Regions from separate parts of the Thalassospira sp. ABD4_177 genome, predicted to be linked through region 1. Evidence: riboswitches for the same ligand, from Rfam matches in the RefSeq annotation. Region 1 holds a riboswitch; each other region holds the start of a gene.
The links. Region 1 has a riboswitch for cobalamin ahead of ACXAF0_RS05910 (ABC transporter substrate-binding protein). Riboswitches for the same ligand answer to the same signal wherever they lie in the genome.
Positions count from the first base shown of each region.

Region 2: linked by a shared signal. The riboswitch ahead of ACXAF0_RS12090 (DUF4198 domain-containing protein) and the one ahead of ACXAF0_RS05910 (ABC transporter substrate-binding protein) in region 1 are both predicted to bind cobalamin.
Region 3: linked by a shared signal. The riboswitch ahead of cobU (bifunctional adenosylcobinamide kinase/adenosylcobinamide-phosphate guanylyltransferase) and the one ahead of ACXAF0_RS05910 (ABC transporter substrate-binding protein) in region 1 are both predicted to bind cobalamin.

Region 1 covers NZ_JBSWWO010000001.1:1,291,066-1,299,013, forward strand. Annotated here, with positions in the region: gene ACXAF0_RS05895 (gamma-glutamyl-gamma-aminobutyrate hydrolase family protein) at 1-610, opposite strand, end outside; gene ACXAF0_RS05900 (nucleoside deaminase) at 880-1,332, shown strand; gene ACXAF0_RS05905 (OpgD/OpgG family glucan biosynthesis protein) at 1,329-2,930, opposite strand; cobalamin riboswitch at 3,075-3,275, shown strand; gene ACXAF0_RS05910 (ABC transporter substrate-binding protein) at 3,502-4,533, shown strand; gene ACXAF0_RS05915 (FecCD family ABC transporter permease) at 4,530-5,564, shown strand; gene ACXAF0_RS05920 (ABC transporter ATP-binding protein) at 5,561-6,361, shown strand; gene purD (phosphoribosylamine--glycine ligase) at 6,395-7,678, opposite strand; gene xseA (exodeoxyribonuclease VII large subunit) at 7,795-7,948, shown strand, end outside.
Region 2 covers NZ_JBSWWO010000001.1:2,629,883-2,637,830, forward strand. Annotated here, with positions in the region: gene ACXAF0_RS12065 (MFS transporter) at 1-922, opposite strand, end outside; gene ACXAF0_RS12070 (energy-coupling factor ABC transporter ATP-binding protein) at 966-1,673, opposite strand; gene cbiQ (cobalt ECF transporter T component CbiQ) at 1,657-2,457, opposite strand; gene ACXAF0_RS12080 (cobalt ABC transporter permease) at 2,454-3,053, opposite strand; gene cbiM (cobalt transporter CbiM) at 3,046-3,720, opposite strand; gene ACXAF0_RS12090 (DUF4198 domain-containing protein) at 3,737-4,534, opposite strand; cobalamin riboswitch at 4,705-4,901, opposite strand; gene ACXAF0_RS12095 (DUF924 family protein) at 5,054-5,596, shown strand; gene ACXAF0_RS12100 (glycosyl transferase family protein) at 5,658-6,722, opposite strand; gene yaaA (peroxide stress protein YaaA) at 6,748-7,524, opposite strand; gene ACXAF0_RS12110 (peptidylprolyl isomerase) at 7,719-7,948, shown strand, end outside.
Region 3 covers NZ_JBSWWO010000001.1:504,192-512,139, forward strand. Annotated here, with positions in the region: gene ACXAF0_RS02385 (EAL domain-containing protein) at 1-711, shown strand, start outside; gene cobT (nicotinate-nucleotide--dimethylbenzimidazole phosphoribosyltransferase) at 757-1,791, opposite strand; gene cobS (adenosylcobinamide-GDP ribazoletransferase) at 1,986-2,810, shown strand; gene ACXAF0_RS02400 (histidine phosphatase family protein) at 2,845-3,447, shown strand; gene ACXAF0_RS02405 (hypothetical protein) at 3,457-4,131, opposite strand; cobalamin riboswitch at 4,387-4,577, shown strand; gene cobU (bifunctional adenosylcobinamide kinase/adenosylcobinamide-phosphate guanylyltransferase) at 4,636-5,175, shown strand; gene cobW (cobalamin biosynthesis protein CobW) at 5,220-6,260, shown strand; gene cobN (cobaltochelatase subunit CobN) at 6,360-7,948, shown strand, end outside.

The sequences.
Region 1 (7,948 bases):
TCCCCTCGATCACGCCATCGGGCGCATAGGAATTGATGATCACATCCGGGCCAACCCCCTCAGCCGCCTGATGGTGGGCGGAATTGACCGACAGTGTTTTCACATCACCAACGATTTTGGCCAGAAGCGTATTCGGTTCAACCGTCACATCATGGCCCGGCTCGTTGCGCGGGTTTGGCTGTTCATGGGGCAGGCAGTTTTCAATGCTGTCGGGGATATGCTGGATCAGCGATCCGCCCAGAATAACATTCAAAAGCTGCTGACCACCGCAAATGCCCAGAACCGGCACGTCGCGTTCAAGCGCGCCTTCGGCCATCGCCCATTCAAATTTGGTGCGCCGATCCTTGGTGACAACCGTGTCATGGGTTTCCGTCGCGCCAAACAGGGTCGGGTCAACGTCAAACGCACCGCCTGTCACGACCAGCCCGTCAATCAGGTCCAGCAGATCAGGCACCAGCTCAACCTCATGGGGCAGGGGCATCGGAATGCCGCCGGCCTCGGTCACGGCACCGGCATAGTTTTCACGCAGCGCATACCACGGGAATTTGGAATATCCGCCCGGTTCTTCGGAATCGAGAGTGATACCAATGATCGGCTTGCGCGTGCTCATGATGAAAACAACCTTGGTGCTGGAGAATTAAAGTTAGCCGGAACCTACCTGTGTAACCCTTTAAGGGCAACGGCAATTCACGCCGATGGTCCATGCGTTCTGTGCAAACAGCCACTGGCTGTGTGCCACCCTGATATCGCTTGCTGGTGGCTTGACCGATGATCTGCTTGGTAGCACTTTGGACCTTAACGCCCTAAAATGAAGTAAAAGCAGGATCAGCCGCAAGGTGGCAGTATCCTGTCACAAGGCACAAGCGGGATGGAAAGATCATGAGTGCAGATAGCTATATGGATATGGCGCTTGAAGAAGCCCGTGCCGCTGCCCGGCGCGGCGAAGTGCCCGTCGGTGCCGTTCTGGTCGATGCCGATAGTGGCGAGGTGCTCGCACGGGCCGGCAACCTGACCGAGGAAATGAACGATCCGACCGCCCATGCCGAAATCCTCGTGATCCGGGCGGCCGCCGGGGCCAAGGGCGAACCGCGTCTGCCAAATTGCGATCTGTATGTCACGCTTGAACCCTGTCCGATGTGCGCAACTGCCATTTCATTTGCCCGCCTGCGCCGTGTCTATTTCGGGGCCTATGACCCCAAGGGCGGCGGGGTGGATCACGGACCGCGCGTGTTTGAAAGCACAAGCTGCCATCACCGCCCGGAAGTTTATGGCGGCATCGGCGAGGTCGAGGCCGCCAAGCTTCTGAAGGATTTCTTTGGGTCGCTGCGTTAACCCTGTTGCTGATTACCCAGTGCCGGCAAGTGCTGGAACATCCAGGTTTCGCTGAGTGGCGCGTCACCGCGCTTCAGATACATGCGCAGGTCAACCGGATCGGTGCCCGCCGCCTTAAGGTCAAAGGCCGCGCGCCAGATGCGGGTATCCATGATCGGTTCGATCTTGGTGCGGACAATCTCGCCGCGTGAGGATGTCGCAACCACTTCCGGGAACTCGCCATAGGCCAGGGTTCCAAGAACCTCGCCTTCGAACTCGACGGAAAACTTGATCTCGTCTTTCGGGCGATTGGTCCCGGGCTCCCCGCCGCGGCCCATGCGGGTGGCGGTGGCGCGTGCGAGTTCCTTGACCGGGAACGGGTTGTGGGCCTGCCAATGCAGGCGGTATTTGAACTGATAGCTGTTGCCCGCCTTGGCTTCGCCATTCGGGACCCAGAAGGCGGCGATGTTATCGTGGATTTCATCGTCGGTCGGAATTTCGATCAGCTGAACCGCGCCGTCATTCCATTCACCTTTCGGTTCGACCCACAGGCTGGGGCGGCGGTGATAGCGCACGCCATCCAGATAGTTTTTCACATCGCGATCACGCTGCATCAGGCCAAAGCCGCGCGGGTTCTGGTCGCCAAAGGCGGATGCACGAATGGTTTCCGGGTTATTCAGCTGTCGCCAGATGCGCTCGCCACCACCGGTCCAAAGTTCCAACCCGTCGCTGTCATGCACTTCCGGACGCCAATCAAATCGGAATGATTTATTCTGTTCGGAATACCAGAACATGCTGGTCAGCGGCGCGATGCCAAGCCGTTCGATGTCTTTTCGGACAAACAGATGCTTTTCAACATCCATGGTGACCCCTTCGCCGCGATAAAGCAGGAATTTATAAGCACCCGTGATGCTCGGCCCATCCAGCAGCGCATAGACCGTCACCGGGTCTTCGGGGTTTTTCGCCGGTTCGATAAAGAACTGTCGGAAATCGGGGAATTCTTCGGGGATGTTGGTTGCGGTATTGACCGCAATCCCGCGGGCAGACAGGCCATATTGGCCTTCATCACCAATGGCGCGGAAATACGAAGCGCCGAGGAATGCCGCCCAGTCCTGGGTTTTCCAGTCGTCGCGCGCCTGATTTTCATGCAGGCGGAAGCCGGCAAAGCCGCTATTGGCCGGCAGCTGGCGGGCAATGCTGTCTTCGGGCATGTCAAAGTAATCGGGCTTATAGATCACTTCGCGCGCCTGCCCGTTTTCCAGAAGATACATATGCACCGGCTTGGCGAAATACATACCCAGATGGAAGAAGGTTAGTGGATAGGTGCCCGATCCGTCGGAAAACGGCGAATGATCGCGTTTGTAATGCAGCTTGCCATGGGTATCGTAATCAATCTTGCCGACGATTTCCGGGTTCGGTGCAACGGGTGCTTCGTAGGGCTCGGTTGCCATTACCTTGGCGCGCTCAATCAGGCTCGCAAAATCAAAGCTTTGCGCATTGCCCAGATCAAGACCGGGGACCTCGGCCATCGCATGGCTATAAAGCGACATGCCCGGCAGGATCAGGCCAGCGGCGGCGATGGATTTCAAAAAGCGTCTGCGTTCCACGGAAGTCGTCATTTTCACCATGTTCCGATGATTACGTTAGCCAGCAAAGCATACCGGGCAGTGTGGAGGTAATCGGGACGAATGATGGCAAATTCAAGGTGACGATACGCTGGCCTGACACGGACGCGCGGCGCTTGACGAACAGTGTTATCTATGTGAAATCAATTTCTTGTCGGTATCCGAAATTCGGATAAAGGGAATTCGATGTGGTCTGGCCTTGCCAGATCATTGACCGAAGCTGCCCCCGCAACTGTAGGCGGTGAGCATTTTCTGATTTCGCCACTGGGTAATGCCCGGGAAGGCCAGAAAATGCAGTGACCCGTGAGCCAGGAGACCTGCCGACATGAACACGACGGACCGGGCGGGGTGCCCCGGAGGATGTCGGTACATGTCGCGTTATGCGCAGGTTGGAGCTCATTCCATCGGCGTTTAATCCCGAACATTTCCCGCCATTTTTCAGCACGCTAGCCAGTCCCTTGACGATAGTAACTTTGATGTTATGTTATAACATAACATTTAATGAGGCCGGTTGATTCCATTCCATAAAATGGATTCCGATCTGCCTCCGTGAAAGGACAATGACGTGATTACAATCAACAAACAGGGTCTGGCAGTCGGGGTGATTGCTGCTGGATTGGCATTCATGAGTGTGGGCGCCCAGGCAACCGATTATCCGCTTACAATCGAGAATTGCGGGCGCAGCGTGACTTTTGAAAAGGCGCCGGAGCGGGTTGTTTCGCTTGGTCAAAGCAATACCGAAATCCTGTATCGGTTGGGATTGGCGGACAAGGTTGTCGGAACGGCCGTGTGGTTCAATCCGGTGGCCGAGGAATATCGTGAAGCCAATGCCAAGGTGAAGCGCCTTGCCGATAATGATCCGAGCTTTGAAAGTGTTGTTGGCCAGAAACCCGATCTTGTGACCAACCAGTATCAGTGGCACGTCGGCCCGAACGGTGCGGTCGGCACGGTCACGCAGTTCAATGAGCTGTCCATTCCGGTCTATACCGCGCCGGCCGATTGTGTCGGCAAGGATAACAGCACCGGTGGCGATGGCACGCGCCTTGATGCGTTTTCGATGGATCTGATCTATCAGACGATCAGTGAAATGGCCCTGATCTTTGATGTTGAAGATCGTGGGGACAAGCTTGTTGCAGACCTGCGCGCGCGTGAACAGGCGGCGCGGGCAAGTGTCGAAAGCATCGATGGTAGCGGTATCAGCGCCCTTTTCTGGTTCTCAAGCGCCGAAATCGATGTTGATCCCTACGTCGCCGGGCAAAAGGGTGCGCCGGGTTATATTGCCAATATCCTGAATGTTCGAAATGTCATCGACAGCGACGATGAATGGCCGAAAGTCGGTTGGGAAACCATCGCACGCGCCAATCCGGACATCATCGCAATTGGCAAAATGGAACGTCGTCGCTTCCCGGCCGATGACTGGGAGCTGAAAATGAAGTTCCTCAAATCCGATCCGGTGACCAGCCAGATGGATGCGGTTCGCAATGACCGGATCGTGGTGATTGACGCAATGTCGATGAACCCGACCATCCGTACCATCGATGGTATTGAAATGATGGCCAAGGCGGTTGTCGATCTGCGCCAGAGCCAAATCAATTGACGGCCTTGCTTTCTTCAATCGTCGGACGTCGCACCGGCGCAGCTTTTGCTGCGCTGGTGTTGCTTGGCCTCGCGCTCGCCTTTGCGGCGTCGGTGGGGGAAACATCCATCCCGATCCGCACGGTGATCGATACCATCGCCAATCATGTGTGGGGTGCCGGTTACGCGATTGATCCGATTGATTCCGGTATTGTCTGGAACTATCGCCTGAGCCGGGCGGTGGTTGCTGCGTCCTGCGGCGCGGCATTGGCCTTGTCAGGCGCAGTCCTGCAGGCGCTTTTGCGCAATGCGCTTGCCGATCCCTATTTGCTTGGTATTTCCGCCGGGGCGTCCACGGGGGCGGTCAGTGTTGCCATCCTTGGTATCGGGGCGGGCATGTTTGGCATGTCGGTGGGCGCGTTTATCGGCTCTGTCGTGGCATTTTCCTTTGTCTCGCTGCTGGCGTTGCAGGCAGGACGCGGGACTGGCGCGATCATTTTGGCGGGTATTGCCGGTGCGCAGCTTTTTAACGCCCTGACATCGTTTATCGTTACAAAGTCTGCCAGTGCCGAGGAAGCCCGCGGGATTATGTTCTGGCTTTTGGGTAACCTCAGTGGTGTGCGCTGGCCTGATGCATCGCTTGCCCTGCCGATCGCCATTGTCGGATTGCTGGTCTGTCTTTGGCATGCGCGCGCACTTGATGCATTTACCTTCGGGCGGGATTCGGCGGCATCGCTTGGTGTGCCGGTGCGTCGTGTTTACGTCGTTCTGATTGGGGTTTCGGCCCTGATGACGGCGGTGATGGTAAGCATCGTCGGCTCCATCGGGTTTGTCGGGTTGGTTATTCCGCATGCGGCGCGTTTCTTTGTTGGCAATCGTCATGGGCTTTTGTTGCCCTTGTCCGCATTGATCGGCGCACTTTTCCTTGTTGGCGCAGATGTGATTTCCCGGGTGATTGTGCCCGGTCAGGTTCTGCCAATCGGGGTGATTACGGCCTTTGTCGGCGCACCGGCCTTCGCGCTTATTCTCTGTCACGGAAGGGTCTTGCGATGACCTTGGAGCTCCGCAATGTCGATTGGTCGGTCGGTTTCAAAAAGATCGTGCGGGATGTCAGCTTGCGCGTTGAGCCGGCCGAATTCCTTGGCGTCATCGGGCCAAATGGATCGGGTAAAACCAGCATGATGTCGGTGCTCGCAGGTATTCGCCCGCCATCTGATGGTCTGGCGCTGCTTGACGACCAACCAATGGGCAAGGTCGGGCGGCGTAATCTGGCGCGCCGGATCGGATTTGTCGAACAGCAGGCCGATACCATTGATCGCATCACCGTGCGCGAAGCCGTTTCACTTGGCCGGACACCCTATCTCAGTCTGCTCTCCCCATGGTCCGAAACCGATGATGATATCGTTGCCAACGCGCTTGAACGGGTTGCGATGGGCAATATGACCGACCGGATCTGGCACACATTGTCCGGCGGGGAAAAGCAACGGGTTCATATCGCCCGTGCATTGGCACAGCAACCTGATTACCTGCTTTTGGATGAGCCAACCAACCATCTTGATATCCGACATCAGCTTGGGCTTTTGGAACTTGTGCATGATTTGCCGGTGACGGTGGTGGCTGCCCTGCATGATCTGAACCACGCTGCACTGTTTTGTGACCGGATCGCGATGATGGATGGCGGGAAGCTGATCGCAATCGGAACGCCGCGCGAGATTTTGACCCAAAAGAATTTACGAGATGTGTTTGGTGTCGAGGCCGATATCGAAACCGAAAGTGATGGTCGCTGTCACATCCGGTATCGGGTGAGCCGTCAAATGGATGTGATAAACAAAAAAGACCGGGTTGCTTGACCCGGTCTTTTGATTTCGCTACTTGAAACGGGTTTAGCCCTGTTCGCGGGCAACCGCGCGCCAGCCAATATCGCGGCGGCAGAAACCACCTTGCCAGTCAATTGCATCAACCGCCTCATAGGCGCGCTTCTGGCTTTCGGTCACGGTCGCACCACGTGCAGTGACGCCAAGAACGCGTCCACCGGTCGCGACCAGCTTGTCGCCATCCATCTTGGTGCCGGCATGCAGGACCTTGACCTTGTCCATGGCATCAGCTGCCGGGACATTTTTGATTTCGGTGCCTTTTTCATAAGATCCCGGATAACCCTTGGCAGCCATGACGACGACCATCGCGGTTTCATTGTGCCATTCGGGTTTGACGTTATCGAGTGTGCCGGTCGCGGCACCGTCGAGGATATCAAGCACGTCGGATTTCAGACGGGTCATCAGGACCTGACATTCCGGGTCGCCGAAACGGATGTTGTATTCGATCAGTTTGGGATTGCCGGCATCATCGATCATCAGACCGGCAAACAGCACGCCCTTGAACGGGTGGCCTTCTGCGGCCATGCCCTTGACGGTCGGGATGATGATCTGATCCATGACCTTGGCTTCGACCGCATCGGTAAAGACAGGGGCCGGGGAATAGGCGCCCATGCCACCCGTATTGGGGCCGGTATCGCCTTCGCCAACGGCCTTGTGATCCTGGGCTGCGACCAGCGGAATGACATTTTCACCATCACAAACGGCAAAAAATGAGGCTTCCTCACCTTTGAGGAATTCCTCGATCACGATTTCCGCACCAGCATCGCCGAACTTGCCGCCCACCATGCATTCGTCAATGGCAGCAAAGGCTTCGTCATTTGTCATACAAATGGTCACACCCTTGCCGGCGGCCAGACCATCGGTTTTGACGACAATCGGTGCGCCCTGTTTTTCAACAAAGGCCTTGGCGTCCTTGGGTTCGGTAAAACGGCCATAGGCTGCGGTCGGGACACGGAACTTTGCCACCATATCCTTCATGAAGCCCTTGGAGCCTTCAAGCTGGGCTGCAGCCTTTGAGCAGCCAAAGGATTTGATACCCGCAGAGTCCAGTGCGTCAACAAGGCCAGCAACCAGCGGCGCTTCCGGACCGACAACGACCAGATCAACCGTGTTGTCCTTGGCAAATTTCACCAGACTATCAATGTCGCTATCGGAAATCGCAACGCATTCGGCCGAATCCGCAATGCCGGCATTGCCCGGTGCGCACCACAGTTTGGAGATGCGCGGGCTGCGCGCAATCGCCCAGCACAGTGCGTGTTCACGTCCGCCGCCGCCAACGACCAGAACCTTCATGACTTTATCCTTCGACTTGTCCGATTGCTTGATGGTCCAAGCGTGATGAACTAGGCTTGTTGCCAAGTACGCCACGCCCTGCATTTCATGCGGGCTTTTAGCATAAAGTACCCTTGATGACGCAAGATTTGTTCGACCCTTACGCCCCGGTTCCCGAAACGCCTGCAAAATCGGGAAATACGCCCGAATTTTCGGTTTCCGACCTGTCAAACGCGCTGAAACGCACAGTCGAGGATGCCTTTTCCTTTGTTCGGGTGCGCGGCGAAATTT
Region 2 (7,948 bases), 1.3 Mb from region 1:
GTCCTGCAATCATCAAGGCGCCACCAACCAGCATAGCCATTGCTGCGACGACAATGCCCGACAGCATCAAGCGACGTTCGCCCAGCCATTCGATCAAACGCGGGATCATGAGCGCGGCCATCATGGAACCGCCGCCTGCACAAGCAAGGAAACTGGTGGTCAAAAGCTCACTGCCCCCTAGGACACCACGGGTAAGCACCACCGTATTCACAATGATCATCGCCCCGACCGAGGATACAGCAAAATACACCGCCAGAAGCCCGCGCAATCGTGGCGTTTTCAAATAGGCCGCAACCCCGAAAATCGTATTGGCATAGATCCCGCCGGTCCGATCAGTTGGGGCGGCCTTGGGCACACTGGCCGTCATGATCAACATGGCCGAGATTGCGAACGTCAGGCTGTTGGCCATAAACAGGCTGTCAAACGACCAAAGCGCAAGCAGGGCTGCGGCCAATACCGGACTGGTAAGGTTTTCAAGATCGTAGGCCAGCCGGGCATATGAAAGCCCCTTGGTGTAGACCTTTTCGTCTGACAGCACTTCGGGGATGATCGCCTGAAATACCGGGGTGAAGGCGGCAGACGCGGCATTCACCACAAAGACCAGAACGAAAATCTGCCAGACCTGATCTACGAAGGGCAGACACAGGACAATCACCGCACGCAGTACATCCAGCCCAACCAGCCACATCCGGCGTGGCAGCAAATGCGCCATTCCGCCCGCGATCGGCGCGATGACAAGATAGGCCACCATTTTCAGAACAAGGATGGAACCAAGCACCCGCCCGGCATCGTCGCCCGCAAGATCATAGGCCAACAGTGACAGCGCCACTGTCGTCAGCCCTGTCCCGATCAGAGACGTAATCTGCGCTGCAAACAGATGGCGAAAGGCCGGTTTGGCAAACGGGGATATGCTTGATGTCATCTCCGCCCTTTCATGCTCGACCACGGGACCTTTGCTCAGATCCTCAGGATGCGTCCTCTGCCTGCTTGGCGCGCTCGCCGGCCGTGCATTTCTTTTCAGGCAGATGCAACATCTTGCCTGTGCGCAATTCAATGATCCGCGTGGCGAGCTTACGCCGGAAATGAGGGTCATGCGACACGAGAATCATGGCTTGCGGCAGGCCAAGCAGGATTTCCTCAAGGCGGCGCATATTTTCTTCATCAAGCGCGTTGGTCGGCTCATCCAGCAACAAGACATCGGGTTTCATCGCAAGCACCGCTGCCACAGATACCAGCCGCTTTTCACCACCCGAAAGTTCGTGGGTAATCCGTTCACGCAGATGCTTGAGATGGAGTTGGTCCAGGACCTCATCAACGATCGCAAGCGCCTCTTCGCGGCTGGCGCCAAGGTTTAGCGGCCCGAAAGCGATGTCTTCGATCACGGTAGGACAAAACAGCTGATCATCCGGGTCTTGAACGATGAAACCGACCCGGCAGCGCAAATCATGGAATTCGGCATCGGTCACGCGCGGGGTGCCAAAGGCGCGAATTTCGCCCGCATGCGGCTTGATCAGGCCAACAAGGATCCTTAGCAGCGTGCTTTTGCCAGCCCCGTTTGGCCCGGCAAGAAACAGACGTTCGCCAGGATCAAGTGCCAGACTGACACGGTCTAGTACGTTCTGCCCTGCCCGGTAGCCGTAGGAAATATCGTTCAGTTCAATAAGCGAAGACATAAATTCGATCCAAAAGGACTAAGGCGGTAATCAGGGCCAGGAAGAACACAACGAAAAAACCATCGCGACGCCGAAAGGCCATGTCATCAATCATCGGGAAATGACCACTGAACCCGCGACATTTCATGGCTTCAAGTACTCGTTCGGCACGCTCCAGCGAGCGCACCACCAACATGCCAAATAAATAGCCAAAAGACCGGTATGTGTGGGCATTGTTGCGTGCCTTGAACCCACGCAGTTTCATGGCCATGCGAAGGCGATGATATTCATCATGCAAAACAGAGATATAGCGCACCGTGAACATCATCAGATGCACAAGTGCTGGCGGGCATTTCAAACGATAAAGCGTATGCCCCAGGGCCACCGGCGTCATGCCCGAAAGCAGGCTTAACATCATCAAGACAACTGCATTGGCCCGAATACCGATCAGGATGGCATGCATCAAACCTTCCTGACTGGCTTGCGCACCAAGGACAGTGAACATCGGCGTACCCGGTGTTGTAAAAGGCAGCATCACCAGCATCACAATGATGAAGCCATCCATGGCCGCCATGCGCTTTAATGTCACGCGCAACGGCAAATCGGTCAGGCTCAGCGTGATGGCCGCAACCGCCAACGCCCCCAGCGCAAATTCAATTTGATGCAAGGCCACCACGACGATCGCAAACACACACGCCGCGACCAACCTGACCCGAGGGTCAAACATTCCGATGAATGACGGCGTGTGTCCGCCGCCCCCCGCCTGAACGTTCAAGGGTTGGTCATGTCCGAAAAGATGGCTCATGCTTTGGGTGCTTTTGCTCGTAACCGTCGCGCTGCGATGTAGTAAATGATCCCGAAGGCACCTAATATATAGCCAATCCCACCCAGAATCGATTGAAGATCATTCTTTTCCTTATAGGCCGTGATTTCACGTCGCAGCGGACGCAATTCATCGCGGACAATGGTCGCGATGATCTTTTCCTGTTCGCGGGTGATTGCGGCGTTTGAGTTGGATGCAGTTACGCGTGATGCAGTGCCTGTTTGATTGGAGACCGCTTGTTCGACATCTTCGACAGTCGACAAATCACTTATGGCAAAACGCGCTTCGGCCACATGCCCCGCCCCAAGATCGGCGCGAAACAACAAATCAACATCACCGCTTGGCGTATAGACAAAGAAACCATCTTCATCGGTTGTCACTTCGTCGATCTTGTTGCCTTCAGGATCGAAAACCTCGACAAGCGTGTTTTCGGCCATATCCCCGCTTGAAAAGCCGATTTCACCTTCAATGTTCTCGCCGCTGGGAAACACCGACGCGATGACCTTGTGTGCCTGCACCGGCCCAGCGCCAAGCACCATTACCCCCAAAGCGAGGGCAACCATAACTGCCTTAGCCATTTGATGCCTCACCGGCCTGCTTTGCGCGAAGTGCCGCCGCCTGTAATTGGAAATCGGTTACAGGGTCTGCGGGCTGTAACAAGGCCGGTTTAACCTTTGCAATCAGATAAACCGCGGCCGCAGAAACCAGACCTTCGACAACCATGATCGGGATATGCGCAAAGAAGACGAGTTTCGCCGCCGCGACGAAGCCATCCCCGCTAAGCGCAAGGGAAACCGCCACACAAAGCGTTGTTAGCGCAATTGAAAAGGCCCCGGCAATGCCGCCCAGAATAGCGGCTGTTACCGGATTGCTGCGCGACACCATGCCGCGGAACAAGAGCCCCGCCAGAACGGCTGGAAACGCGATATTGACCGTATTGACGCCAAGAACCGTCAAACCGCCAAAACCAAAGAAGATCGCCTGCAGCAAAAGTCCTACAAACAGCGCAGGAAATGCAGTCCAGCCGAGCACCAGCCCGGCCAGACCGCTCATGATCAGATGCACGCTGGATGGTCCAACTGGCACATGAATAAGCGAAGCAACAAAGAATGTTGCTGACAAAACCCCGGTTGCGGGAATTTTATCGATTGGCAGCTTCCGCAAGCCCAGCCCAAGCCCGGCCACTGCAAGAACGCCCCCGCCAATCAAGACTTCCGGTGCCAGCGCACCATCCACAATATGCATCTGTTTTGTCCCTCGCCTATTTCACATCATAGGCGCGAACCCACAGGACTGCATCCTGTGAAAGCTCTTTGCCCTGAAATTCTTTTTCAGGGCCGCTGCCAAGTGCTGCAAATCCCCAAAACCCTGCCTTGGGGACACCAAAGGTGAAATACCCGTTTTCATCTGAAATTGCCACCACAGCACCACCTGGCATCGGCGATGCGGTTGGTCCCTGTGGTGTGTTGCTGGCCATATCGGGTTCTGCGGCCATGTATTCGATCTCAATCTCGCTACCCGCGACCGGCTGTCCTTCGCTCAGAACACGGCCGGTAAAGGTCGAACCGGCGATGATGTTGGTCGGGCGGTTCAGCGGCAGGATTTCGGTTTTCAGCCCTTGCGGCTCCATCCAGTCGGTCGGAATTTCGTTGCGGTTCACATAGGATTTTGTGATTTGCTGGATATAAAGTTCTTCGCTTTCCTCGTAATACGGGCTTGGCACGACAACCATGACATAGTCGCCGCTGCGGCGAAGGGAAAGCACACCATCAAAGGCCGCGGCCGAGTTCGCAGAACCGGTGAAGGTGATCGGCGAAAGTGTTGATTTCAAATCAATTTTCTTGCCGCGATTGATCGCGTAAAATTCCAGCGGCTCAGCCATATCCATGACATGGCCATTTTCGAACGGATGCCAGAAAATCAGCTTTACCGGCTGATCTCCGGCCTTGGTCACGTTTACTTCTGGCGTGTAGGCCAACTGAAAATGTGCCTGGGCCGGCATGGTTGCCGACAGCACGCAGGCGCTTGCGATTGCAAGCTTTCCAAGAGTCTTCAACATATAATCGTCTCTTTCTCAAACGATGCACGCAGGCGAAAAACCCAACGCGCAGGGTCAGGACAAAGAACGATAGGATGGCTGGAAGCAAGATTGCGGATCTTAGTAAGACCGTGTGTACCCCTGCAACCTGACGCTCACCCCGGCGTCCAACAGTTTGATACCAAGTGCCAGGCACTTGGCAGTCAAAGGCAGGTCTCCTGGCTCGCGGTTTGAAAAGCACTACGCCTTCCCGGTATATCCCAGTGGCATATGCAGTGCTTGGACCGCTTACAGTTGCGGGGGCAGCCGTGGCCTTGTCACGCGTGACGCACCACGTTCCCTTTTAAGTTGATCCATTCAGATCAACACCAAAGACACTGTCATAATCCACGTGCGGCGGATCGCTGTCAACTCTTAGCCCGGTTGTGGGGCCATAATCTTTTGGGGGGACGGCTTGACCTGATTGGAGCGCCGGGCAAAGATCATCACCACCTTTGGCGACGGGCTTCAAATGCCTGCATTACGATGGGCGGAAACATCATGACACCTGAAACGGTTCTTGTTTTCTGGTTCAAGGAACTCGAAGAAAAACAGTGGTTTATCAAGGACACGTCCCTTGACCGCCACATCACTGAACGGTTTTCCGATTTTCATGCCGCCGCGTGTGCCGGTGAGCTTTTTACCTGGCGCACAACGCCCCATGGGCGCCTGGCCGAAATCATCGTTCTCGACCAGTTTTCGCGTAATATGTATCGCGATCAGCCGCAGTCCTTTGCGTACGATACGATGGCACTGGTGCTGGCCCAGGAAGCGGTTGCCTTGGGGCTTGATCGCAAACTGGTAACGCCGCAAGAGCAAGCCTTTTTGTATATGCCATACATGCATTCAGAATCCGAAATCATCCACGAAGTCGCTGTCGATCTGTTTTCTCAGCCGGGCCTTGAGCATAATTACGAGTTCGAGCTGAAGCATAAAAAGATCATTGATCGTTTTGGTCGCTACCCGCATCGCAACGACATACTTGGCCGCACCTCAACGCCAGAGGAAGCAGCGTTTCTCAAGGAACCGGGTTCATCGTTCTGAACATGAAAAAAAGGGACGGTTTCCCGTCCCTTTCATTCGGCGTCGCCAAATTCCCAAACGATCAGCCAACATCCCGGTCGCGATTGTCCCACCAGTCTTGAACAAGGTTTTCGGCCTCGTCCATGTAGTCGGCCTTGCCGGCAAGGAAAGCTGCCATGGCTGCACTGCCCTTGATCTTGGCTTCGGCGGGCGTGTCTTCAACGTCGCCGCGCCACACACCGAGAAAATGTTTGAGCGATATCGGGCTTTGCTCTTCGCCGTCCTTGGCGGTTTTGGGCAGCATCGCTGGCCAGCGCACATCATTGAGTTCCCCGTTATCAAGCATCCGCAGGTCCACATGCTTGTAAGGGGTTCTTTCGGCCTCGCCCCCGCCGCCCTTGATCACACCAATACGTGGCAATTCCAGAAGCTTGCCTGTTTCCCGATGAACATCGAGGAACGCCGGGTGAAACACACCCAAAAATGCCGATTTTGCCTGCAACGGGTTCAGCAAACGAAGCAAGGTATTGACAGGGCTGCGCAAACCAAGCAACGGACGCAGGCCAATCAGTTCCTGAAGCTTCGGATGCATATGACGCAGCGGCAGATAGGCAAATCCCTTGGATGCGATATCTGATCTGGCTTCTTCGGCAGACATGGCAATCGGCAGTTTCAGCGCCTTGATGGCGGCCTCGGTGCCCATGCCATTGACCAGATGCGAGTTATAGCCATGCATCAGGATTGGCACACCGTTCTGCGACAGCAACAAGGCAGAAAGCACAAACCATGGCAAACCACGGGTTCGGCCCGCCGCATATGACGGCCAATCGAGTGCCGGACGGTCAAGATTTTCGTCCTCACCCTCTTCATCCGGTTCAAGACGGGCCGCCTTCCGGACGGCCTCGATCATGCCAGCGAGTTCTTCAGGGGTTTCCGCCCGATAGCGCAGCATCAAAAGAAACGCGCCAAGCTGGATCGGTTCGACCTCATCGCGCAGAATCATCGAGAACGCGTCAAAGGCTTCCTCGCGGGTCAGGCTGCGTGACCGGCCCGGCCCACGGTAAAACGTCCGCAGATAGCCCGAAAACGGGTGTGATTCTGGTAAGGCATTCTCATCCTCGAGCTGTTCAAGATGCTCGTCGGTCATAGGGCTTCACCGGATAGTTATGTCGTTACTGATCGTGGATGCGCGTAAAGACCCACTCCGTCTCGGTCGAGAGGTCATCCTGATAGCTGTAGCCATCCACATTGAATTTCTTGAGCTCTTGCGGGTCTTCGATCCGATTGTCAATCATATAGCGCCCCATCATGCCCCGCGCACGCTTGGCCGAGAAACCGACAACCTTGACCGTACCACCCTTTACCTCTTTGAAAACAGGGGTAATAACCGGGCCATCAAGTACCTTGGTCTTGATCGATTTGAAATACTCGTTCGAGGCCAGATTGATCAAGCTGCGATCCTTGTGACCCTTGGTGATTTCGTTGATTTCTTTTGAAATCTTGTCATCCCAGAACGCATACAGGTCCTTGCCACGCGGATTGGCAAGGCGCGTTCCCATTTCAAGACGGTAAGGCTGCATCAAATCACGCGGCTTCAACAATCCATAAAGACCTGAAAGCATCCGGAAATGGGCTTCGGCCCAATCGATGTCTTCGGCCTTCATCGTATCCGCATCAAGACCGACATAGGTGTCCCCACGAAACGCGAAGATCGCCGGTTTTGCGTTGGTCTTGTCAAACGGGCGCGAAAAATGCTGAAAACGCTGATAGTTCAGATCGGCAAGGTTTTCGCTGATCCCCATAAGCTTCATCAGATCGCTGCGGCTTTTTTTGCGCGCGACATCAACAAGTTCTTCGGTGTCATCCAGAAATGCAGGTTGGGAAACAGACATTTCAGGAACGTCGGTTTCGAAATCAAGCTTCTTGGCCGGGGACACAACAGCAAGCATCAATCTGCCTCTTCTCTTTCATCTCGGTTCGATTTGTCGTAACAAGCCACAAGGCATGGGCAATGTCTAGGGCCCAACCCCATGTACAGGAGTATACGGCTGTACATTGGTTTGGACCCTTGGCGTTAACCATAAACTTCTAATTTTGCAGAAAATCTGTCTGGCGCAAGCTTTGACGGAAGAAAGGACCCATTATGAGTGAACAAGTTCGCGCGTCGCACATTCTTCTGATGTATGCCGGTTCGGCCCGTTCGACCGCCACCCGCACCAAGGACGAAGCCCTGACCGAAATCAACGCGCTCAAGGATCAGGTTGCAAACGGTGCCGATTTTGCCGAACTCGCCAAAGCCAACTCTGACTGCCCGTCCGGCCAGCAGGGCGGCGATCTTGGCTTCTTTGGCCGTGGCATGATGGTTCCGGAATT
Region 3 (7,948 bases), 790 kb from region 1:
ATTGATGAATCCCTTCGCCGTGCAGATCTGTCCAATCTAATGCGCCGCCAGGCAATTTGTGCTGTGGTCGGTGATGCGCACCCAACGCCGGTGTTCCATGAATTGTTCATTTCGATCAAGGATTTGCAGGAAACTCTGTTGCCTGACGTCAACGTGCTGTCAAACCGCTGGCTGTTTCAGCATCTGACCGAAATTCTTGATCGTCGGATGTTGTCGCTTCTGACGCGATCGAATGACGCCTCGGTGACTGGCTCGGTCAGTATCAATCTGAATGTCTCCACCTTGCTGTCGCCGGATTTCCTGACCTTTGACAGTAACGTCAAGGCCGGTCAGCGCGGCACCATCGTGCTTGAGCTGCAAAAAATCGATATCTTTGCCGATCTTGGGGCGTTCTTCTTTGCCCGTGATTTCTGCCGTGATCGTGGTTATCGCATCTGTATTGATGGCATCAGCCATCTGTCCCTGCCCTATATCAACCGCAACAAGCTTGGCGTTGATATGATCAAGATGCTGTGGGATCCGGAAATGGAAAACATGGATGACGAACATCGTGAAACGATGCGCGCCGCTGTGGCAGAATCGGGGGATACCCGCGTCATTCTGTGCCGCTGTGATGACGAACGGGCCATCAAGTTTGGCCATTCGATCAACATCACCATGTTCCAGGGCCGCCATGTCGAGCATCTGATGAACGAACGGACAAAAAAATAGCGCCGTTACCGGCGCTATTGGTTTTTGGTCTACCGAAACCGGAAATCAGTCGTCTTCCTTGCCATCAATCCCGGCTTTCTCAAAGGTCGCCATGCCGGTGTGACATTCTGCCGATGCGCGCAAAAGCGGGATGGCAAGGGCTGCTCCCGATCCTTCGCCAAGACGCATGCCAAAATTGATCAGCGCTTCCTTGCCGAGCTTCTCGATCAGGCGTGCATGACCGGGTTCTGCCGATACATGCCCGACCAGACAGTGATCAAGGGCGTCACTGCGCATCGCGGCCAATACCGCCGCCGCCGCACAGGATACATAGCCATCAAGCAAGACCGGAACCCGTGAAAAACGTGCGGCAATGATGGCACCGGCCATGGCAGCAATTTCACGGCCCCCGACACAGCGCAAAACATCAAGCCCGTCATGCATCTGGTTTTTATGCAGAATGATGGCATCGCCCACCACGCGGGTTTTACGGCCCAGGGTCGTATCATCAATCCCTGTCCCGCGTCCGGTCCAGTCTGCGGCATCGCCGCCATAAAGCGCGTGCGAAATTGCCGCGGCTGCGGTGGTGTTGCCAATACCCATTTCCCCGGGCACAAACAAATCGAGCCCCTTTTCAATCGCGCTCATGCCAAAGGCCATCGCCTCTGCACAGCCTTCGTCATCCATTGCCGGCTCAGTGGCGAAATCGTTGGTCGGAATTTCAAGGGCGACTTCCATCACGCGCAGTTCCGCATCGACCGATTTGCAAATCTGGTTGATTGCCGCCCCGCCATTGATGAAGTTTTCCACCATCTGCTGGTTCACACTGGCGGGGAAGGCCGAGACGCCCTGGTCGACCACACCATGACTGCCGGCAAAGACCGTTACGCGCGGGCGTGACATGCGCGGGCGTGATGTGGCCTGCCAACCGGCCAGCCACTTGCTGAAATCCTCAAGCCGTCCAAGCGACCCGGCAGGCTTGGTCAATGTCGGTTCGCGCGCGGCAACAGCGGCCTGCGCCTCTTGGTCGACATCGGGAAGTTCTGCGAGAAGGGCGCGAATTTCCGCAAGATTTTGCGGCGGATGTTTCGGGTTGAACATGTGGGTCTCCGGCTGGCGGCATCGGTGCTTGATGTGTTCCGCTTGGCTTCCGCGATGGTAAGGATTAGGCTCGGAAACCAATTGTTTAAAGCGGTTCAGGAAGTCAGCCCAAACTAGGCCCGGGCGCAACAGATTGCCAGTTTGAAAATCGGAAATTTATGGTGTCCAAAGATCATAACCAAAACGAAACAAATATGCAAAGCGCAGATTCAAGGGCCGGCAGTGGCGCGGATGCGTATATTGGCAAAGGATCTGAGACCACGATCAAGACATCTCCGATCTCTGATTTCTGGCGGGCGCTGGCGTTGCTGAGCCGGGTAGCGGTTACCGGTATTCACGACTTTTGCCCCGAATTGATCGCAAGATCGGTATGGTCCTGGCCGCTGGTCGGGTTGTTGCTGGCCGGGTTTGCCATATTGCCGGCAATGCTGGTCTATCAATTGACGGACAACCTCCTGATTTTTGCAATCATCGCCTTGGCAGGCATGGTGCTTTTGACGGGCTCGATGCATGAAGATGGCATGGCCGACTGCGCGGACGGATTTGGCGGTGGGTTTGAGCGCGCGCGCAAACTCGAAATCATGCGCGACAGCCATATTGGGACTTATGGTGTGGTTGCCCTGATCCTGTGTTTTGGGCTGCGCATCGTTCTGTTATCTGCAGCCGGTGACAGTGGGCAGGCGGCGATCCTGTTTCTGGTCATGGCCATAACATCCCGCGCAGCCATACCGGTTGTGATGCATGTTTTGCCGCCGGCGCGTGACAATGGTTTGGGCAAAGGTGCGGGATCACCAAAATGGGTGATGGTTGGCCTTTCTGTGATTATCGCTGCCATCCTGTCATTCGTTTTGGCGGGCTTGATTGCGACCCTTGCGGTTCTGGCGGGCGCGGTCCTGGCTGTTGGTCTTGTCGCGGTGGTGGCGAAATGGCAGATCGGTGGTCAAACAGGGGATGTGTTGGGCGCCACCCAATTGGTAAGCGAGCTTTTTGTCGCAATTGCCTTCATCGCCGTCATCTGATGATTTGGTACAAGAAGAAGGGGTCATAAACCGAATGAGAACAACACGCTGGTGGTTGGTGCGCCATGCCCCGGTCAAAAACCCCGAACGACTGGTCTATGGTCAAAGCGATATGCCCGCCGATCTGACGGATCAACAGGCGCTCGCATCCCTTGCCGGGCAGTTGCCAAGGGATGCGGTCTGGGTCGCCAGCCACCTGTCGCGGACCCACGATACGGCCCGCAGCCTGCAGAGTTTCATGGATATCGACGTCGCCCCACAGGGCGAAAACGGTTTTGCCGAACAGCATTTCGGTGATTGGGAGCTGCAAAACTGGAACGACTTGCCCAAGGGCGAAACAACGCGTTTCTGGACGGACTTTGCCCGTCAGCATCCCCCGAAAGGTGAGAGCTTTGCCGATGTTGTCGGGCGCGTCGGGCCAGTATTCGGGCGATTAAACGATGCGTTCGCCGGGCGTGATATTGTCGCTGTGCTTCATGGTGGCACGGTGCGTGCCGTATTGGCCAACGCACTTGGCCTGTCGCTTGAAGCGGCACTGGCGTTTCATGTCGATACTTTGGGTTTGACCACGCTTGAATATATCGACGAGGTCGAAGAACCCGGTTGGCGTGTGACAGCCGTTAATCAGCGATTTTAAGCAAGCCTTTTACGCAGAAGCCAGTTCGACGTCTGATGCCATGTCATCAAGGGCATGTTCGGCCAGATAGCGGTCCACCATGTCCGGGCTCAGGTCATGTTTTTGGCAAATATCGAAAACATCCCGCAGATAGGCCTGATAATACGGTACCGGCCGGCTGCGTGATTTTGCACGGAGCTTGGCGACATTCGGGAAATCGCCAGCAAAGGATGCGCTTTCGATGACCTGAATGATGGTGTCGTCAATGATGGCGGCTGGCATGCCGCAATAGGTTTTGCCACAGGCTGACAGCATCTTGCTTGCGGTCGGAACAGAAATGCCTGGCTGTGAAAGCAGTTCGTTCAGTTCTTCCTGTCCGAAATCGGCAATCGACATCAGGGTCACAAGGGTCGACATATCGCGCACAAGCAGCGATAGCGCATTCACCCGAATGCCCCGTTCGTGCGACCAGATGATGGTCGCGATCACGCCCTTTGAAGCATCCTTGGCAAAGATTTCCCGGACATCACGCCGTGCCAGCGTGATTTCGCCTTCGTTGGCGTATTCCTCAAGAAAGTCCTGAAAGGACGGGTTTGGGCTGTTCAAACGACCAAGCAAACCCAACCACATGTCCTTGCGAGAGGACGTGGTCCAGGTTGGCGCATTCAACTGTCGGATTTTCGATAGGTGAGAGCGTATAGCCATGTGTTCTTGCAAACTTCCAGTTTACCCCAAGAGTTTCGGCGCAGATTTTTCTGCTGCCAGCCGGGTTTTGTGCTTTTCAATCCCGGGTTTTCGCCAGATTGCGGATTTTTCCGTCTCTGATTCCAGCGCAACGGTTTTGATGTTGGCTGAAATGGTATGACCTCTCAAGCAGACAATTCTTACAAATACTGACCTTCCGATTAGGGTGTGTGCGCAACGAAGGGTTAAGTCCCCAGAATGACCTTTGGCATTTTTGGCAAACCTGATAGGTTCGGCGCACCGTTCGGTGATGGGAAATCGGTGCAAGGCCGATGCTGCCCCCGCAACTGTATCGGGTTGGGAGATCCGGGTCGGCGCGATGGCGCCAGACCAGCCACCGGGCAACCGGGAAGGCGGATCGCTTTCATGCCCGCAGCCAGGAAACCTGCCGAAGGTGTCACTATTCTTTTGATGGTGGCGACGCAATCGGGCCTCGGTGGGAGGCCATGGCGAGGAATAAACGGGATGACCCAGACTTTACCCCCCACAGCACCCCTTGGCGGGACGCATCTGATCCTTGGCGGGGCGCGCTCCGGTAAAAGCCGGTTTGCCGAAAACATCATCAATCACGCGGGCGGCGGAACCTATATCGCAACCGGACGGGCCTGGGATGATGAAATGGCCAACCGCATCGATCTTCACAAACAATCGCGCGGCGATCTTTGGCACACCATCGAAGAACCGCTTGAACTGTGCGCAGCACTTCGGACCTGTAATGTTGCCGGTGGCAAGCCGGTTCTGGTCGATTGCCTGACCTTGTGGCTGACCAACTTGATGCTCGAAGATCGCGATATTGATGCCGAGATCTCAGCACTTTGTGAACTGGTGCCAACACTTGTCGTGCCGGTCCTTTTTGTGTCAAACGAGGTCGGCTTTGGCATCGTGCCGGAAAATGCAATGGCGCGCAGTTTTCGTGATCATGCCGGGCGCCTGCATCAACGCATCGGGGAGCTGGCAGACAAGGTCACCCTTGTGGTGGCCGGCATTCCGATGCAAGTCAAATAACAACATATAGCAACACAAAGAATTGATTTTTAAGGATTTCAGAAATGGCACAATTGGGCAAAATCCCGGCAACCGTCATTACCGGTTTTCTCGGTGCAGGCAAAACAACCATGATCCGCAATATGCTGGAAAATGCAGATGGTAAACGCATTGCGCTGATCATTAACGAATTTGGCGATCTTGGTGTTGATCGCGGCATCATCAATGGCTGTGGCATCGAAGGGTGCGCAGAAGATGACGTGGTTGAACTGGCCAATGGCTGCATCTGTTGCACGGTGGCAGATGATTTTCTGCCGACCATTCAAGGCCTGATTGATCGTGATACGCCACCAGATCATATTGTTATCGAAACATCTGGTCTTGCCCTGCCAAAACCCTTGGTAAAGGCGTTTAACTGGCCCGAAGTCCGGTCGCGCGTGACGGTTGATGGTGTGGTGGCTGTTCTGGACGGGGCCGCACTCCGCGATGGTTTGTTTGCCCATGATCACCACGCGGTTCAGGCCCAGCGCGAAGCTGATGACAATCTTGATCATGAAAGCCCGCTTGAAGAACTGTTCGAAGAACAGCTTCACTGTGCCGATATGGTGGTTTTGAACAAAACCGATCTTCTCACCGATGCCGAACGCAGCAAGGTCGAAGCCGATATCAGGGCGGAGCTTCAAAAGCCGTCAGTCAAGATCATCGCGACCGATCATTCGCGGGTTGAGAATGCCATCCTGTTGGGCCTTGGTGCCGCCGCTGAGGACGATCTTGATAGCCGGCCCAGCCATCATGACGATGGTCACGAACATGATCATGACGATTTTGACAGCTTTGTTGTCGCCCTTGATGCGATCAGCGATCCGGCAGCCCTTGAAAAGCGCCTGATTGATGTCGTGCGGCAGTTTGATGTCCTGCGGATCAAGGGGTTCCTTGATGTGCCGGGCAAACCGATGCGCCATGTGGTGCAGGGTGTTGGCGAACGGTTCCAGCGCTATTTCGATCGCCCGTGGGCAGACGGGGAAACTCGCCGGTCGGAACTGGTGGTGATTGGTTTGCATGGTCTCGACCGTGCCGCCATCGAGGCCGCAATAAAGGGGGCATAAGCCGGTTTGTTCACGTTTTGTTTCATGTGAAACATCATCTGAAAAGTGGTCTAAAAAAACGGCCTTAAAAAAACGGCCTCAAAAAAACGGAAAGAACCGATGCATCTTTTGGCAGCTCAGCCCGGAATGGTGACCGATGGCAGTGAGGCCGTGGACCTTGGACAGCAACCCGGTGATGTGGTGATCCTGTCGGCGGCTGAATCCGAACTGGCCTGTCTTGCCGGGGCGCAGGGGCGTCTGGTCGATGCATATCATGACGCGGTTCCGTCCTTGCGACTGGCAAGCTTGCTTCAGCTTGGTCACAACATGTCGGTCGATCTTTATATCGACGATGTGCTTTGCGATGCCAAATTCATCATCGTGCGCATTCTCGGCGGGTGTGGCTATTGGGATTATGGCATCGAACAACTGGTTGCTCTTGCGCGCGCCAAGGACATTCCCTTGGTCCTGTTGCCCGGTGATGATCAACCTGATGCGGAGCTGTTGTCGCTTTCGACCGCCAAGGGGCGTGAATACCAGAATATCTGGCGCTATCTGATCGAGGGTGGACCACAAAACTCCGAGAATTTACTGCGTCTTATATACGAAAACCTGAATTCAAATGTGAATTGGAACTGGTCACCCGCCGCCCCGCTGGTCAAGGCTGGCGGCTATTGGCCGGGAAAGGCACAGGCAAGCCTTGATGACATCAGGGCGAACTGGGTTGAAAATCAACCGGTTACACCAATTGTCTTTTATCGATCGCTGGTGCAGGCCGCCAATCTGGATGTCATTGACGCGCTGGTTGAGGAACTTTGTGCCAACGGTCTGAATCCATTGCCGATTTTTGTCGCCAGCCTCAAGGACCCGGTGGCCGCAGCATTGGTTGAAGACTGGCTGTGCGAAACCGATGCGGAACTGATTTTGAATACCACCGGTTTTGCGATATCCGTTCCGGGATCAGAACGAAAAGGCGGACCGTTTGATGCGGTAGATGCACCAGTGTTTCAGGTGGTGCTTTCCGGCGGCGGCGAAGAAGCCTGGCGCGAAGGTGTGAATGGACTGGCTGCGCGCGATATCGCAATGAATGTCGCCTTGCCCGAGGTCGATGGGCGTATCCTTTCACGCGCCATCTCGTTCAAGGGATCGGCGGGTAAGGATGACCTGACCCAGATTGATCTGGTGAAATACATCCCCGTGCGGGATCGCGTGGGTTTTACCGCCAAACTTGCCGCCAACTGGGTACGCCTTCGTAACTCTGATGCCGCGTCGCGCAAGGTTGCGATGGTGATGGCCAACTATCCCAACAAGGATGCCCGCCTTGGCAACGGGGTCGGGCTTGATACCCCGGCCGGCATGATTGAAACACTGCGTGCCATGCAGGGTGAAGGATACCGGGTCAATGATCTGCCCGCCGATGGCGATGCGCTGATTGCTGCGATCAAGGCCGGTCCGACCAACGATTTCAAATCGCTTGCGACCCGCGAAATTCGCGTGACCCTGGCGCAAAGCGACTATCAAAAGGCATTTGATGATCTGCCCCGAACCATCCGCGATCAGGTGAGGGAAGCCTGGGGAGATCCGAAAAACGATCCGTTCTATCTGGCAGACCGCGATGCCTTCGCGCTTTCCATCCTGCCGCTCGGCAATGTGGTGATCGGGTTGCAGCCGGCACGTGGCTATAATATTGATCCGCTTGAAAGCTATCA